Regions from separate parts of the Aquisalimonas asiatica genome, predicted to be linked through region 3. Evidence: predicted binding sites of a transcription regulator. Region 3 holds the regulator's gene; each other region holds the start of a gene.

Region 1 (5,465 bases), 650 kb from region 3:
CGCAGCGCGCCGGGGTTTATCATCAACCGGTTGAAGCTGCCGTACATGCTCAAGGCCGCCGAGATCTACGAGCGTGCGCGCCGGGAGGTCATCGACGGTGCTGCGCTTGATTTCGGCATGCCGATCGGCCCTCTGGAAATGGCCGACGCTCTCGGCCTGGACGTCTGTGTGGCCATGGCCGAGGCGCTGGGTCGCACCGTCCCGGACAAGCTGCGCGAGCTGGTGGATGCCGGCCACACGGGGATGGCGTCCGGCAAGGGTTTCCACGACTGGAAGCACGGCCGCCGTGTCACCGCGAGCGTGCCGCCGGGCGGCGAGCAGGAGTTTCCGAGCCTGGCCCGCAAACTGGTCAACCCCATCGTCGAGGAAGCGGCCCGCTGCAGCGAGGAGGGGCTGGTGGCCGACGACGACATGGTGGATGTTGCCGCCCTGTTCGGAGCCGGTTTTCCGGCCTATACCGGCGGCCCGCTGACACTGCGGCGAGAGTGGGGCATGGACACCCTGCTGTACACGCCCCGCAAACGCCGCAATACGTTGTAGCGGTTCCGGCTCAGAGCCGGAACTGGTGGGTGATCTGCCGCAGCTTCTCGGCCAGCTGCGCCATGGACTCGCTCGCCTCGGTGGACTGCACCACGCTGCGGGCATTGTCGTCCGCCACCTGGGTGATGTTGTGGATGTTCTCGTTGATCTCCTTGGCCGTGGCGCTCTGCTCCTCGGCGGCACTGGCGATCTGCTGGATCATCTCGTTGATGTTGGCCACCGCACCGGTGATGCGCTCCAGTGACTCGCCGGCGTGCTCGGCCTGACCCACGCTCTCCGCGGCATGATCCCGGCTCTGTTGCATGGACTGCTCGGCCCGGCCCGCACTGACCTGGACCTGCTCGATGATGCTCTGGATCTCGTTGGTGGAGTCCTTGGTCCGGGTTGCCAGGGAGCGCACCTCGTCGGCCACCACCGCGAAGCCGCGACCGTGCTCGCCGGCTCGGGCCGCCTCGATGGCGGCGTTGAGGGCCAGGAGGTTGGTCTGTTCGGCCACGTCCTCGATTACCTGCAGCACCGTGCCCACGTTGTCGCTCTCCTGCTTCAGCGTGGCCATCACGTCGGCGGTCTCGCCGATCTGCTCCGACAGGGTGCTCATGGCCGACATGGTCTTCGTGACCACTTCGCGGCCATCCTGCGCCTCGCTGGACGTGTTGTTGGCACCGTCGGCGGCGGACTGGCTGTTTCTGGCCACTTCCTCCACGGTTGCGGTCATCTCGTTCATGGCCGTTGCCGCGCTGGAGAGCTGGTCCCGCTGCTGCTGGATGCCCTTGTCCGTCTCCTGGTTCACCTGCGTCAGCTCGGTGGCGGCGGAGGCCACTTCGTCGGCGTAGCTGGACATCTCGCGGATCATGGTCCGGAGGTTTTCCTGCATGTTGGCGATGGACGCCAGCAGGCTGTCGGTGTCACCGGCCCGCAGCTGGATGGGTGTGGCCATGTCGCCGTCCGCGACCCGGTGAACCGCCTCGGCGGCGTACTTCGGTTCGCCGCCCAGGGGGCGGGTGATGGAGCGGACGATACCAAGACTCGCCAGGATGGAGATGAGCAGGATCACCGTGGCAATGGCGGAAACGATCCAGAAGATGCGCCGCACCTCGGCCAGTGCCTCGGCTTCCGGAATCTCCATGACAAGGCCCCAGTCAAGGAGGGGAATGGGATTGTAGCTGCCCGCCACCTGTTCACCGGCGGCGTTGGCATAGACCCCGACACCGCTCTCGCCGGCAACAACCCCTCGCGCCGCCTCGGTATTGACGTTTGAGCCGACGCCGTCGACGGACGCGGCGTCGGTCACGGCTTCACCGTCGCCGTCCACCAGGTAGACCTCGAATGACTGGTCGTCCGCCATGTACTCCACCTGCTCGACAATGGTGTCGAGCTGGACGGCCCCGCGCATGACGGCGATTACCTGACCGTTGTCGCGGATGGGAATGACCACGTTGCTGACGCGATTGCCCGTGGCCCGGGAGACCAGCGGATTGGAGAAGACGTCCTCACCGCTAATGGCGGTCTGGAACCAGGCGCGGTCGGCCACGTCGAAGTCGTGGGCCTCTTCTGCGGAGAGAACCCTCGCTTCGCCGTCATGGGCGACGCCGGCGATGCCGCGGCCATCCTCGCCCACCACGAAGATGGTGTCGTAATACCCCCGGGCATCGGCGATGCGCTCCAGCAGATGGTTGAGGGCATCGGCGTCCAGTTCTTCGGCGGCATTCAGGCTGGCGAGATAGCGCATCTCGTCCTGCCGCGCGGTCAGCCAGTCCGAAAACGCCCGCGTGTAGGCGTCACCCGTCCCGTAGAGGTCGTTCAGTGCCGCCTCGGTCTGCGAGTCCCGGTACTGCACATAGACCAGACTGCTGATCAGCAGGATCGACACCAGCACCAGCGATACGATCATGACCGTCAGCCGTCCTGCGAATCCCAGGCTGTCAGCCAGCCCACCCGTCGATACCCGTTTCATAATTGCACCCCTAGTGGCGCCGCGGCGGTTGCGAACGGCGTTATTTATGATTCTGTGCAGAGGAGAAACGGCGTCAGAGGGGAAAACTTGACGGGTCAGTCATGCGTAAACGTTCGATTTGTGAAGCGCTTCACGAAGGGGGAGAGGAGTGGGTCCATCCGGGAGAGGGATGGACCCTGTCGCTTCACTTGACGGTGAGAACGCTGCCGTCGAACAGTTGCTGGACCTTGTGCGAGACGCTCCCCAGCAGCAGACCGCTGAGGTTGCCGAGGCCGCGGGACCCCATGACGATCATGTCGGCGTTGTGGGCTTTGGCCGCCTCAAGAAGAACCCGCGCCGGGTCGCCTTCGTGGTAGGACGTTTCGACGTTCTTCACGCCGGCCGCAGTGGCGGTGGCCTTCGCCTGCTCCAGGAGTTTGCCGGCGATCTCCTCCAGCGCCGCCACCGGCACCTGGTAGTCCACCGAGGCACCGCCCATGGTCATCGGCGGGACGGAGGGGATGGGCTCGGATGACAGTTCGGCGATGGCCGGCGGGATGTGGCCGCGCAGCAGTGCGTGCACGATGGCGAGGTCCGCATCGAAACGGTGTGCAAGCGCCGCGGCCATGGCAACGGCCTTGTCCGCGTGTTCGGAGCCGTCGATCGCAACGAGAATACGGTTGATCATGGGCTGGTCCCTCCTGTTCAGCTTCGGACCAGCATAGGACGGCGCCGCCGCCCGTCCATTGATCTGTGTCAACCGCCCGGCGGATGGTTCAAGCGGGCGCGGCAACAGCGAGAACGGCCAGCCAGAACAGCAGCGTCACACTCACGATGACCAGCGTGACCGGGACGTGGCCGGGCTTCTGGGTGAAGCGTAGCAGGAGCAGCTTGCGGGCATCGTACGCCTTGATGCCGTTGTGCCCCTTCTTGTAGCGGGTCTCCAGTGCGTCCGGCGTGGCCTCGGGCATCTCGTCCATCAGCGTTTGCAGTGCGTCCATGGCCGGCTGGGAGAACGCCGGCTTGCGGATGTGGAACGTGCGTTCGCTGTCGGCGTGCCGGGTCAGGAAGAGCAGGCTGTCGCCCTCCCGGCGGGCGTGAAGCAGTTCCGCCGGTGCGTTGTGGGGCAGCTCCCCGTTGTCGAACCGGCCGGTGATGCGCAATGCGCCACCGACGGCCGGCTTTTCCACGCGGAATGAACGCGGGGCACCGTAGCGGCCCTTGAGCCACGCCACGCCGATGAGCAGTGCAGCAAGAGCCAGCAGCGTGACCCACCCCGGCAGCCCCAGGTGCAGAATGCCGAATCCCAGCAGCAGCGTGACGCTGAAGCCGGCAGCAGTGGTGGCAACATTGACGAGGGGGCGGTCAAGTGTGCCCTCGGCAACAAGCAGTGTTCGTCGCAACGTGGTCTCTCCTGGCTCCGTTCCGTCGGTCAGCCCGTTCCGCCGCCGCCCTCGCGGCGGGCACTGGGGCGACTGTAGTGCGGCCCATATTCCGGATCCGGCGGGCTGATCGCAAGCAGGTCGGCCACGGTGGCGTCCGGGGCGGTCAGGGATGTGGCCAGCACGCGGAAGATCTCGCCACAGACCAGCGCATCGCCGCGGGCGTTGTGCCGATCGGTAACGGTGATGCCGCAGGCGTCGGCAACGTCGTCCAGGGAGAATACGCTGTGGCGCCCCGTCCAGGCCTGGAACAGCACCATGGTGTTAAGGGCGGGGAACGGTAGCTGGCAGTGGAGGTGGCGCAGGGTGGCCCGATTGAGAAAGCGCAGATCGAAGCCGATGTGGTGGCCGACCAGCAGTGCGCCGTCCAGGAACTCCACGACATCGTCGAGAACCCGCTCCAGAGAGGGGGCGTCCACCACATCCGCGTCGCCGAGGCCGTGGATGGCCGTGGTCTCGGGGGGAATCGGGCGGCCCGGGTGGATCAGCGAACAGAACTCCCGCCCCGTGGGAACCAGACCGCGGTACTCGATCAGGGCGATCTCCACCAGCCCGTCACCCGCGTAGGGTTGCATGCCGGTGGTTTCCGTATCCAGCACCACGATCCGTGCGTCGTTGACGGGGGTGGCGAGCAGCGCGGCCCGATCGAAGCCTAGGCAGCAGCCTCTCGATGCCCGGCGTCGTGGTGACAGCGGGTGGTGAAACGATCGCCGCAACCGCGCGCCAACGAGCTCCGACAAGGCGTGCAGTTCCTGCTTGAGCTGCCGGAATGACACTAGTTCATGACCACGCCGAAGGTGTACTGCAGGCGTTCGCGCATGCGCCGGGTCGCGCGCAGGGAGACGCGCAGCCGCTCACGGTCGTGACTGGACAGGCGTTCCATGCGCAGCAGCGGATCCGGCGTTTCGCCACGCTCGATCTGGTCGAGCTGGTGGGTCAGCAGCAGATCCTGCAGTTCCTCGAAGGCGATACGCATGCTCTCGGCGAAGTCGGGGTCGAACACGCCGAGCCGCCGCAGGGAGGCCAGCCGCTCGAGCGTCTTGCAGCGACTGATGGACTCCTTGAGCGCGAATACGCGCATGGCATCGACGATGATGCGCAGCCCGGTGCGCTTGATGTCGATCACCTGGCTGCCGCGGTGGCTGGTGGTCACCAGGCGGTTGAAGAAGCTCAGGGGCTGGGCGATCTTGGCATCGTCGCTGACCATCATGCGGAACAGCATCTTGCCCCGGTCATCCACCAGCTGCTGATTCAGGTGGGCACGCAGGCGCGAGGTGAGGCTGTCGTCGCCGTAGAGGGTGGTGAAGTCGAGCATGATGTTGGCCAGGCGCGCCTCGCGCCGGCCGGGATTTTCCACCAGGTTGGTGAGCTTGTCTTTCCAGTCGCCGAGGGTGCGCCGGTAGTCCGGGTTGCGGGCCATGACGTCCCCGGGGCAGAGGCGGTAGCCGACCTGGTCCAGAGCGGGGTTGAGGCGCTCCGAGAACTCACGGAACCAGTCCAGTCCCGCGTCATCGACCCGGTCGTCGATGATGAGGCCGTTGTCCTGGTCC
Region 2 (5,465 bases), on a different contig from region 3:
GGACACCTCGGAGTACCGGGCGTTCTACCGCGTGCGCGTGGAAGGCGAAATCTTCGATGCCATGCTGGACGCGGCCATGAACGACGAGCAGCTCAGCTCCACGATCCCGCAGCATGACGACGCCATGGAGGCCCTGGATGAGCGGCGCGACTGATGCTCTGATGCGGCGCGCCGGGCTTGTCGTGGTGCTGGCCTTCGCGGTGGGGGCCGTGGCTGGTTGCACCACCCCCGGTGACATCGCCGATGAGGTCTCCGAGCAGGCGGAGAAGGAGCGCGACAGGCAGAACGCCGAGCGCTCGCACCGCGAGGGCATGGGCAGTCTGGAAGACCGCCGCTAGCGCCTGATGGCCGCCCTGTCGCGGGTGTTCGGTGGCGATGTGGCTGTTCGGGCCGCAGCCACCGACCCCGCGGCACGGCGATGGCCGGGAAACCCCGCGCCGAGACGTGACTTGACATGCCTCGCCATCGGTTGGAGAATCCCGCTTCCGCAGTATCGTGGCTACGTAGCTCAGTTGGTCAGAGCATCGCACTCATAATGCGAGGGTCGGTGGTTCAAATCCACCCGTAGCCACCATTTTTTTGTTTCTAAGATGGTTACGCTATCTTGGCTGCGTCTGGTACAAAACAGAGGGCCAGGATGACGGTACATAGAGCGCCTTCCTTCCTGCTCCACAGGCCGTCTGGCTGGTACTTCCGCTACGTCGCGCCCCATCGTCTGCGCCCCAGTGTGGGCCTCAGTGAACTGAAGGTCTCACTAAGGACTCGTTCTAAGGTGGTCGCTAAATCTAGGGCAAGACGGCTGGCGGTCATCTCGACTTTTAACCGGTCAGATATTCGGGGAGAGGTCATCTGCCCGAAGGCTCCAGGAGGGTGGTGTCTGCGCATGGGGAAAGGCTGGGGTATCCTCGTGTCGCACCCGGTTTTTCTTGACGGCCGCGACACGGGACGGACCGATGACTAATCAGTTTTCATAACCCATACGCCATCTTCACCTTTCACGAAGACTCCCTTGTATGGAAGGTCCTCGTTTTCAAAATGAAGCGTACCCTCAATTTGTAATTCCTGGTTATCGAAATCCCTCTCGTATCGACTGAATTCAATATCCTTGAAGGTCCCGCGTTCGTCTATGATATCAGCAAAGCCCTCTTCCCATTCCTCCTCCTCTGGGAGGAACTCTGCCGGATCCTCATCGCTGGGAAGTACATGCCTTTGTGCGGCGACCAAGAAGTCATATCCGGCTTCTTCATGATAAAGCCCATTCAAGACCTTCTTTTCAAACGCCACAATATCGTCAAATGATTTCAGCTTTGGGAAATCAGGTTCGCTGGAGCATGCAGCCATAGCTAACGCAAAAGTGGTCATGACAGCGACTGTACGTATCTTTAATTGCAGCATGTATAAAATCCCCTTTAAGCTTTGGTGCGTGTTGTGGTGAATGCTTTTCTGTATGGTTTTCGCTCTGGCGGCTCACCGGCACGACATGAGCCTCAGCGAAGCCAGACAGGCCCGTGTCAACGACATGGTCCGGCTGATCAATAATTCCCCCCAAAGAACGACCCGATAGAGAATCCTGTGAGAGGATTAAATGTAAAAGAGACACTTATTCTAAAGGGTAGGGGATCTTAATGGCCCGTGCATATGGGTGTCCATAGGCCGAACATCTTCTTCAGGATTTGAATCTTAATATTGTGAATTGGATCGCAACTGGGAGCCTGTTCTTTGTGCGTTTCCAGCGAGCACGGCCGGATAGTCTTCAAGGTCTGTGTGATCGCTGTGGGTGTGAGCACCGAGGGTTGCCGGGACACCCCTTCCCCTGCGCTTTCTTCTCACGTGTTCCTTTTGTAACTATCTGATTCGCAGCCGGGTTCGGTTGTGCCCGTAGCCACCATTTGTTCCGGGGGCGACAGTCCCCGGCCCTCACCGCATGGGGCCGGGCGCCCCACCGATGTGGTGACCGGATCACCATCGACCGACTCGCCCCGGCTTCGCGCATCCAAACCGCTCGTCCGTCTTCGTTCAACCTCCGCACCGACCTGCCGATACTCTCCTGAAGCACTCGCAAAACAACGTTATTTCAGGGGTGGGTTCATGTTGGCATCTCTCCGGAAGCTGCGCGTCAGCTATCGTATCTGGCTCATTCTCGCCGTTGCGATCGCGGTATTCGTGGTCAACGCCGTTCTGACGCTGAGTTCCACGCGGGCCTCGCTTCAGGAAGAGCGGCTGTCGCAGGCAGTCGCGGTGAACGAGACCGCCATTGCGATCATGGAGCACTTCCACGGTCTGGAGCAGGCGGGGGAGATCGACGAGGAGACGGCCCGGGAGCAAGCCCTGGAGAGCCTGCGGGGTATCCGTTATCTCGGCGAGGAGTATTTGTGGGTGCATGACGAGAACAACATCATGCAGATGCACCCGGTGTCGCCGGAGCTGGAGGGCGACGATCTCACCGAAATGGACGACGGCACCGGGAACGCCTTCGTTCAGCGCATGACCCGGGAGGTGCTGGAGTCCAGCGACGGTCGCTCCCGAGTCGCGTACATGTGGCCGCGTCCGGGTGAAGAGGAAGCCATCGAGAAAATTTCCGAGGCCCACCACTTCGAGCCCTGGGGCTACGTGATCGCCAGCGGCGTCTACATGGCCGACGTCAACGCCGCGGTGAACCGTGAGCTGGTGAACGGCATCGTGACCAGTGTCATCGGATTGGTGCTGGTGGGCGGTATCGGTTGGGCCGTCATCATCAGTGTGACCCGCCCGCTACGCGCGACCATCGGCGGCATCGAGAAGGCCGCGGAGGAGCCCGTGGACCTTACCGCCCGGTTGGACGAGTCGGGCCGTGACGAGCTCACCGACCTGTCGCGGACATTCAACAGGCTGTTCGACACGCTGCAGGGCGTGGTGAACCAGGTGCGCGAAGGCAGCGACACGCTGGCGCAGTCGGCGGAGCAGCTGCGTGACCTCACTGGCGACGCCGACAAGAACAGCCGCCAGCAGCAGGAAGACACCGACGAGCTGGCCAGCTCCATGAACGAAATGGCCGCGACCGTGCAGGAAGTGGCGCAGAACGCCAGCTCCGCTGCCGAGGCGGCGGCCGAGGCCCAGTCCGAGACCCAGTCGGGCGCCGAGACGGTGTCCTATACCAAGGATGCCATCGGCAACCTGGCCCGGGAGCTGGAGGAGAGCCGCGATGCGGTCAACCAGCTCGCCAGCGAATCCGACAACGTGCAGACGGTGCTGGAGGTGATCAACGGCATCGCCGAGCAGACCAACCTGCTGGCCCTGAACGCCGCCATCGAGGCTGCGCGTGCAGGGGATCACGGCCGCGGGTTCTCGGTGGTGGCCGACGAGGTGCGCACGCTGGCGCAGCGCACACAGCAGTCCACTCAGGAGATCCGGGACATTCTCGAGCGGCTGCAGAGTGGCTCGCGGCAGGCGGCGGAGTCCATCGAGGCGCGTACCGAGAGCGCCCGGCACACGGTGGAGCGCTCCAACGAGACCGAGACGGCGCTGGGGACGATCGCCGGTGCCGTGGACGGCATCAGCGGCATGAATACGCAGATTGCCAGTGCCGCCGAGGAGCAGTCTGCGACGGCGGACGAGATCAACCGGCGGGTGAGCGGCATTCGGGATGCGGCCATGCGCAGCGGCGAGGCGATGGACAAGGCGCGCTCGGGAGCGGACGACCTCAACGCCATGGCCGAGCAGCTGCGCCAGGCAGTCGCGCGCCTGCGCGCCTGACGGCCGCTGCCGCTGCGACCGGGCCGGTGCGCGCCCGCATGGGTGCACCGGCCTTGTGTTTCGCTACAATGGCGCTGAACCGTCGCAGAGGAGGCGCCATGTACGAGTTCGTGCAATACACTGCGGCCGACGTGATGACTTCACGGCCGGTGACCGTTCAACCCGAGGCCACCGTCGGGGATGCCCAGGCGCTGTTCGAGCAGCATGGCTTCAACGGCATGCCCGTCACCGATGGCGGCGGCGCGCTGGTTGGTTTCGTCACCAAGATGGATGTCCTTCGCGCGTTCACCCTGCGCCCGGATTACATCGTGCCGCCCTACAACCTGATCATGCGCGACACCGTCGACCGCATCATGACCCGTGACCCGGTCTCCGTCGCCCCCGACTGCCCGCTCACACGCGTCCTTCAGCGCCTCGTGCAACTCGGCGTCAAGAGCCTGCCCGTGATGGACGCTGATCAACTGGTGGGCGTCGTGGCCCGGGAAGACGTGCTGGGTGCGCTGCGGAAAGCGACGGCGTAGTTCTCGCCACAAGCGTCCGTGGCCCTGCAGTCCGCTGCCGCAAGACGTCGAGCGCGATTCCCGCTGACGGTGGACCTGAAGGTCCACCCTACGAGAAATGGTTCTGGGGGCTGGCACCATTCGGCCTGCTTGGTCACAAAAAAACCCCGCAATGCGTGCGGGGCTCTTAATCATTCTTCGGGCAAAAGCCTAATCGATGCCGCCAGAGTCACACTGGGAAACATATGCTTCGTCCACGTCAGTGGTGCAAGTCCATTCACTATCGTCGTTGTTCCATGTGTACCTGACCGTGTCGCCGGCAAGATTAGGACTTACGTCTCGATCCTCGGCCCCGAACTCATACTCGAACCAACCTTCAAAGGCGTCGTCGTCTGTATCCCCTCCGCCGGCGTCGTTGATAGCACCGTGGGATCCAATGGCCTGAATAGAAACGGTGAGATCACCGTCGTACTCCAACTCGTTGCTTTCTGCGTCAACTCCCGTCGGCCAGTTTCCAGTACTCGTATACCGCTCGAAGACGGTGGTCTGAGCACCGGAGAGCAGGTTGTGGGCCTCCGAGAACTGCGCCCGGGCCACGTAGTTCTGGTACTGCGGGATGGCGATGGCCGCCAGGATGCCGATGATCGCCACGACGATCATGAGTTCGATGAGAGTGAAACCCTTTTGAGCCTTCATGGTAGTACTCCTTCCTTTTGGTTTTGGTCAGATCCGCCCGTTCCGGGGCGGATGCGGGACCGGTTTTACCCTGACTTCGAGAACTGTGCAACCGCCCTGCGGGAGTCCGGCACGTTCTGCCGTGGTGGTTTGCATAACCCGTGCCACCTTTTTCTTTGGCGCGCAGGCCTGGTGTGCCGCGGGTTTCAGGGTGGCCGCCGGAAGTGTCGGGTTGTGCAAAGTGTCGTACGGTGTCAGCCCGCCCGGGTAAGGTGACGTATTGCGTCACCCATGCGGCCCGGCGACAGGATGCGCGGTGGGCGTGAACGTCCACCGCGCATGGGTAAAGGGGCGTAGGGTGGACCTTCAGGTCCACCATGGCGTGATCTACCGGCCGCGATCGTCGCTATTCCATGTCCAGCTTCTTCAGCTTGTAGCGCAGGGCACGGAAGCTGATGCCGAGCAGTTGCGCCGCCGCGGTCTTGTTGTAGCCGGTCTTCTCCAGCGCCTTGATGACCACTTCGCGCTCCACGTCGGCCAGGTAGTCGTCCAGGGCGA
Region 3 (5,465 bases):
GGAGCCCGAACTGGCACTGCGGCATGCGCTGCATACCGTGAAGCGCCATCTGCCGGTGAAAGAGGATGACCTGCTCGACCGCGGCGGCGTGGTCGCGCTGGTGGGCCCCACGGGGGTCGGCAAGACCACGACGGTGGCCAAGCTGGCAGCCCAGTTTGCCCTGCGTCACGGTCGACGCAAGGTTGCACTGGTGAGCACGGACAACGTGCGCATCGGTGCCCAGGACCAGTTGCGCAACTTTGCGCGGATCCTGGGCGTGACGGTACAGACCGCGAATTCCGCCGAAGAACTGGAGACGGTGCTCGCCGACCTCTCGGACAAACGCCTCGTCCTGGTGGACACTGCCGGGGTCAGCCAACGGGACATGCGGCTCGCGGAGCAGTTCACCACGTTGAAGGGCGTGGGTGATCGCATCCGTAGTTACCTGGTTCTGTCGGCGAACACGCAGCTGGCGGCTCTGAACGCGACGGTGAAGTCCTATGGCGGCGTGGCGCCGTCCGGATGCATTCTCACCAAGACCGATGACGCCGCCAGCCTCGGCGCAGCGCTTACCGTGCTGCTGCGCCACCGGCTGCCGGTGAGTTTCCTGGGCAACGGTCAGCGGGTGCCGGAGGATCTCATGCCGGCCGATGCCGGCCGTCTGGTGCAGGATGCGCTGAAACTTGTGGAAGAGTACGGCCAGGAAGTGGACGACGAGCAGATGGCCGTGACCTTCTCGGTGGGTGGGTCGCACTGAGCGGCGCACATCATGGGGTCCCCGCGTCGCAGCGGCAGGAGTTCCCGGGGGGGCGCGCCATGACTGAACAAAGAGCACAGCGTTAATGGATCAGGCATCGAGTCTGACACGGGTCAAGGTGATCGCCGTTGCCAGCGGCAAGGGCGGAGTCGGCAAGACCAGTGTGTCCGTCAATCTGGCCGCTTCACTGGCGAGCGCGGGGAATCGCGTGCTGCTCATGGATGCGGATCTGGGGCTTGCCAACGTGGACGTCCTGCTGGGTCTCGAGACCCGGCACAACCTGTCCCACGTGGTGTCCGGGCAGGTGGAGCTGGAAGACATTCTGATTGATGGCCCGGGTGGCGTGCAGATCATCCCCGCCTCCTCGGGTGTCAAGGGAATGGCGGCACTCAGCGCCGCGGAGCAGGTTGGGCTGATCCGGAGCTTCAGCGAGCTGACCGGCGACTGGGACTACCTGATCATTGACACCGCCGCCGGCATCGCCGACAACGTGCTGACGTTCGCCCGGGCCGCCCGCGAGGTGCTCGTGGTGGCGTGCGACGAACCGTCGTCCATCACGGACGCGTACGCGCTGATCAAGGTACTCAACCGCGATTTCGGTCTACACCGTGTGCACATGGTCGCCAACATGATAGCCAGTGCCGCGCAGGGCCAGGAGCTGTACGGGAAGTTGCTGAGAGTGTGTGAGCGCTATCTGGACCTGACCGTCGCCTACATGGGCGGGATCCCCAGTGATGACGCGCAGCGTCGGGCGGTGCAGCAACAGCAGGCCGTGACCACGCTCTATCCCGGCAGCCCCTCTGCCCGGGCCTTCCGGGAGCTGGCGAAGCGCGTTGACCGGCTGCCCGCGCCAACTCGGGCGGAAGGGCATCTGGAATTCTTCGTGGAACGTCTCATTCAGTACAGTGGTGAAGCTGGGGAGGTGCTGTCATGAGTTCGCGCGCCGCAGCGTACTCGCAGGTGCAGGCGCAGACCGGGGAGAACGACCTGGTCGTTCAGAACGCCCCCCTGGTCAAGCGAATTGCCCATCATCTGCTTGCCCGGCTGCCCGAGTCCGTGCAGCTGGAGGATCTGATCCAGGCCGGCATGATCGGCCTGCTGGAGGCGGCCCGGCAGTTCGACGCCTCCCACGGCGCCAGTTTTCCGACGTATGCGGGGATTCGCATTCGCGGCGCCATGCTGGACGAGATCCGGCGGCTCGACTGGACGCCGCGGTCCGTCCATCGCCGTGGCCGGGAAGTGGCCCAGGCCGTTCGCGAGATCGAAAATCGTACCGGACGCGATGCCCGCGACAGCGAGGTCATGGAAGAACTCGGCATGAGTGCCGATGAGTACCACCAGACCCTGAATGACGTCTCCAGCGCCAAGCTGTTCAGCCTCGATGAGGTCTCTCCGGCCACCGGGGAGACCCGGGAGCATGAGGGGGACGATGAAGGGCCGGAACAGCACATCCAGAATGCCGGGTTCCGCCAGTCCCTGGTTGAAGCCATCGGGACGCTCCCGGAGCGCGAGCAGCTGGTGATGTCCCTGTACTATGAACAGGAGCTGAATCTGCGTGAAATCGGGGAAGTGCTCGGGGTCACGGAATCCCGGGTCAGCCAGATTCATGGGCGGATCATGCTCAAGTTGAGGGCGCGTCTTGCCGATTGGACAGAGTGACCGGGCGTTTGTATCGACCGTCAAAATCGCGACGTGTGCGGCAGAACGCAGGAACGCGCTCCGGCAGGGTGAGAGCGTTAACGAGACACCGACGTGTTCACCGCCTGATTAAAGCAAAGGTGATTGATTGTGAGTCTGGATAAAGACATGAGAATACTGATCGTGGACGACTTCTCCACGATGCGGCGCATTATCAGAAACCTCCTGCGCGAGCTTGGCTTCCAGAACACCCAGGAAGCCGATGACGGCAACACGGCGCTGCCCCAGCTCAAGAAGGGAGGCTTCGACTTTCTCGTCACGGACTGGAACATGCCGGGCATGGACGGGCTGACGCTGCTCAAGCACGTCCGTGCGGACGACGACCTCAAGCATCTTCCGGTGCTGATGGTGACCGCAGAGTCCAAGCGTGAACAGATCATCGAAGCGGCCCAGGCGGGCGTGAACGGTTACATCGTCAAGCCGTTCACCGCGGCAACGCTGGAAGAGAAGATCAACAAGATCTTCGACCGTATCGAATCGGCCGAGTGAGGGCAGGCGCATGACGGACGGCAGCCAGGATCTTGCCGCCTACGAAGCCAAGGCTCGCGAATTGCTGTCCTCGATCGAGGCCGGTGACGGGGAGGCCGTGGGCGAGGCGCTGGATGAGTTGACCCGCCTGCGCGAGACGGAGTTGTTCCGGGAGGTCGGCAAGCTGACCCGGGAGCTCCACGAGGCGCTGAAATCCTTCCGCCTGGACGGCCGGCTGAGCGACATCGCCGTCTCCGAGATTCCCGATGCCCATCAGCGGCTGAATCACGTCATCGAGCTGACCGAGAACTCGGCGCACCGGACGCTGACCGCGCTGGAAGAGTCCCTTGAGACTCTGTCCGGCATCAGCAGCGATGGCAAGACGCTGGCCGCGGAGTGGAAGCGGTTCCGCTCACGGCAGCTGTCGGCCACCGAGTTCCGCGGGCTCGGCCAACGGCTTGACCAGTTCTTCGAGCGCCTGGAGACCGAGGGCGACGCCATCCAGGAGAAGCTGACCGACGCGCTGATGGCGCAGGATTATCAGGACCTTACGGGCCAGATCATCCGCCGTGTCATGGACCTGGTGAGAGAGGTGGAGGACGGGCTGGTGTCCCTGATTTCCATCTCCGCCCCGCGACAGACGCAAGGAAAAGCTACGGAAGACGGGAAATCGGCCGACAAGAACACGGAAGATGCAATGAAACTGGAGGGGCCGCAGGTGCCGGGACAGGAATCGGACTCGGCGGTCAGTGGTCAGGACGAGGTGGATGACCTGCTCTCCAGTCTTGGTTTCTGAGTTCGCGCCGCATTGGTGAGTGGCGGGTCGGAGTGACGGCATCCCGGAAGCCCAGCGCGCGGGCGCGGGCCGGGTATCGCTTGGGGGCTTTATGGCAGTTGATACGCAAGACGACATCGTACAGGACTTCCTCGTGGAGTCCCGGGAGATCCTGGAGGAGCTGGGTGAGCAGCTCGTCCAGCTGGAGCGCGCACCGCAGGACCAGGATCTGCTCAACGCGGTGTTCCGCGGCTTCCATACCATCAAGGGTGGTGCGGGCTTCCTGGGCTTCGACCCGCTGGTGGAGATCTGCCACCGCACCGAAGACCTCTTCAACCTCCTGCGCAACGGTGAGCGCGAGGTCACCGCGGAGCTGATGGACTACGTCCTGCGTGCCCTGGACGTGGTGAACAACCAGTTCAGTGACCTGGGGAACGGCGAGGACCCGCGCGAAGCACCCGAAGAGCTTCTGCGCGCGCTGGAACTCCTGCAGGAGCAGGAGTCGGTGGGTGATGCGCCACAGTCGGCCGCGCCGGCATCCGAGCCTGCACCGCAGGACAAGGCCGGCGACAGCCAGGCCGTTGCAGGTGGCGACGACATTACCGAAGACGAATTCGAGGCCCTGCTGGACGCCCTCGACGAGGACAAGCACGAGCCCGAGGCCCCGGCCACCGATAACGGTGCCAGCGGTGCGTCCGGTGACGACATCACCGAGGACGAATTCGAGGCCGTCCTGGACCAGCTTCACGGCGAAGGCAAGCACGGGGGCGTTCCCAAGGGCTCGAACCCGGACGTGCCGGCCGCGAGTTCGGGCGGTGACGACCTGATCAGCGAAGACGAGTTCGAGTCGGTGCTCGACCAGCTCCACGGCGCGGGCAAAGGCCCCACCACGGGCGGCGCCGGTGCTGCGGCGTCGGCGGCGGCTCCCGCTGCGGCAGGAGCGGACAAGGACACGGGCAAGAGTGCCGCCACGCCGGCGAAATCTGCCGCGCCAGCCGCTGCATCCGGCGGCAAGGGTGGCGGTGGTTCCGGAGGTGGCTCCGGGGGCGGTGACAGTGGCTCCGGCGGTGCGGCCGGTGGCGGCAAGGCCGGCGGGGATACCTCCGTACGTGTGGACACCGCCAAGCTCGACGACATCATGAATCTGGTGGGCGAGCTGGTTCTGGTCCGCAACCGCCTGAGCACCATCCGTTCCCAGTACGATGACGAGCGCATGAGTCAGGCCGTCGCCGATCTGGAGCTGGTCACCTCCGACCTCCAGAGCGCGGTCATGAAGACCCGCATGCAGCCCATCAAGAAAGTCTTCGGCCGCTTCCCGCGCCTGGTGCGCGACCTGGCCCGGAACCTGGGCAAGGAAGTGGATCTGCAGATGGAGGGCGAGGACACCGACCTGGACAAGAACCTGGTCGAGGCCCTGGCCGACCCGTTGATCCACCTGGTCCGGAACTCCGTGGACCACGGTATCGAGGATCCGGCCGACCGCAAGGCCGCGGGCAAGGCCTCCAAGGGGGTGCTCCGGCTGTCCGCGGCGCAGGAAGGTGATCATATCCTGCTCACCATCGCCGACGACGGCAAGGGCATGGACCCCGAGGCTCTGCGGCAGAAGGTGGTCGAGAAAGGCCTGATGGACAAGGAGTCCGCCAGCCGACTGGACGAAAAGGACTGCTTCAATCTGATCTTCACGCCGGGCTTCTCCACCAAGGCGGAGATCTCGGATGTCTCCGGGCGCGGCGTGGGCATGGACGTGGTCAAGACCAAGATCTCCCAGCTCAACGGCACGGTGGACAT

Evidence for each region. Region 3 encodes FliA, which starts transcription of late flagellar genes. Its sites were predicted from a motif close to GCTAAAGTTNNNNNNNNNNCNGCCGATA; they were not measured.
Region 1: BMZ02_RS00760 (methyl-accepting chemotaxis protein) is a predicted target of FliA. The motif match lies at 2,560-2,587, and genes of this name have one in related genera.
Region 2: BMZ02_RS16475 (methyl-accepting chemotaxis protein) is a predicted target of FliA. The motif match lies at 2,015-2,042, and genes of this name have one in related genera.

What each region holds. Positions count from the first base shown of each region.
Region 1 is NZ_FOEG01000001.1:146,557-152,021, forward strand. Features, by position in the region: gene BMZ02_RS00755 (3-hydroxyacyl-CoA dehydrogenase NAD-binding domain-containing protein) at 1-540, shown strand, start outside; gene BMZ02_RS00760 (methyl-accepting chemotaxis protein) at 551-2,494, opposite strand; gene BMZ02_RS00765 (universal stress protein) at 2,679-3,161, opposite strand; gene BMZ02_RS00770 (hypothetical protein) at 3,250-3,876, opposite strand; gene BMZ02_RS00775 (3'-5' exonuclease) at 3,906-4,655, opposite strand; gene BMZ02_RS00780 (DUF294 nucleotidyltransferase-like domain-containing protein) at 4,691-5,465, opposite strand, start outside.
Region 2 is NZ_FOEG01000011.1:38,433-43,897, reverse strand. Features, by position in the region: gene BMZ02_RS16495 (hypothetical protein) at 1-154, shown strand, start outside; gene BMZ02_RS16490 (hypothetical protein) at 138-338, shown strand; tRNA gene BMZ02_RS16485 (tRNA-Met) at 498-574, shown strand; gene BMZ02_RS19445 (DUF6538 domain-containing protein) at 638-961, shown strand; gene BMZ02_RS16480 (hypothetical protein) at 958-1,395, opposite strand; gene BMZ02_RS16475 (methyl-accepting chemotaxis protein) at 2,089-3,732, shown strand; gene BMZ02_RS16470 (CBS domain-containing protein) at 3,831-4,253, shown strand; gene BMZ02_RS16465 (pilin) at 4,443-4,928, opposite strand; gene BMZ02_RS16460 (sigma-54-dependent transcriptional regulator) at 5,314-5,465, opposite strand, start outside.
Region 3 is NZ_FOEG01000001.1:793,700-799,164, reverse strand. Features, by position in the region: gene flhF (flagellar biosynthesis GTPase FlhF) at 1-736, shown strand, start outside; gene BMZ02_RS03740 (MinD/ParA family protein) at 822-1,670, shown strand; gene BMZ02_RS03735 (RNA polymerase sigma factor FliA) at 1,667-2,395, shown strand; gene cheY (chemotaxis response regulator CheY) at 2,531-2,923, shown strand; gene BMZ02_RS03725 (protein phosphatase CheZ) at 2,934-3,698, shown strand; gene BMZ02_RS03720 (chemotaxis protein CheA) at 3,790-5,465, shown strand, end outside.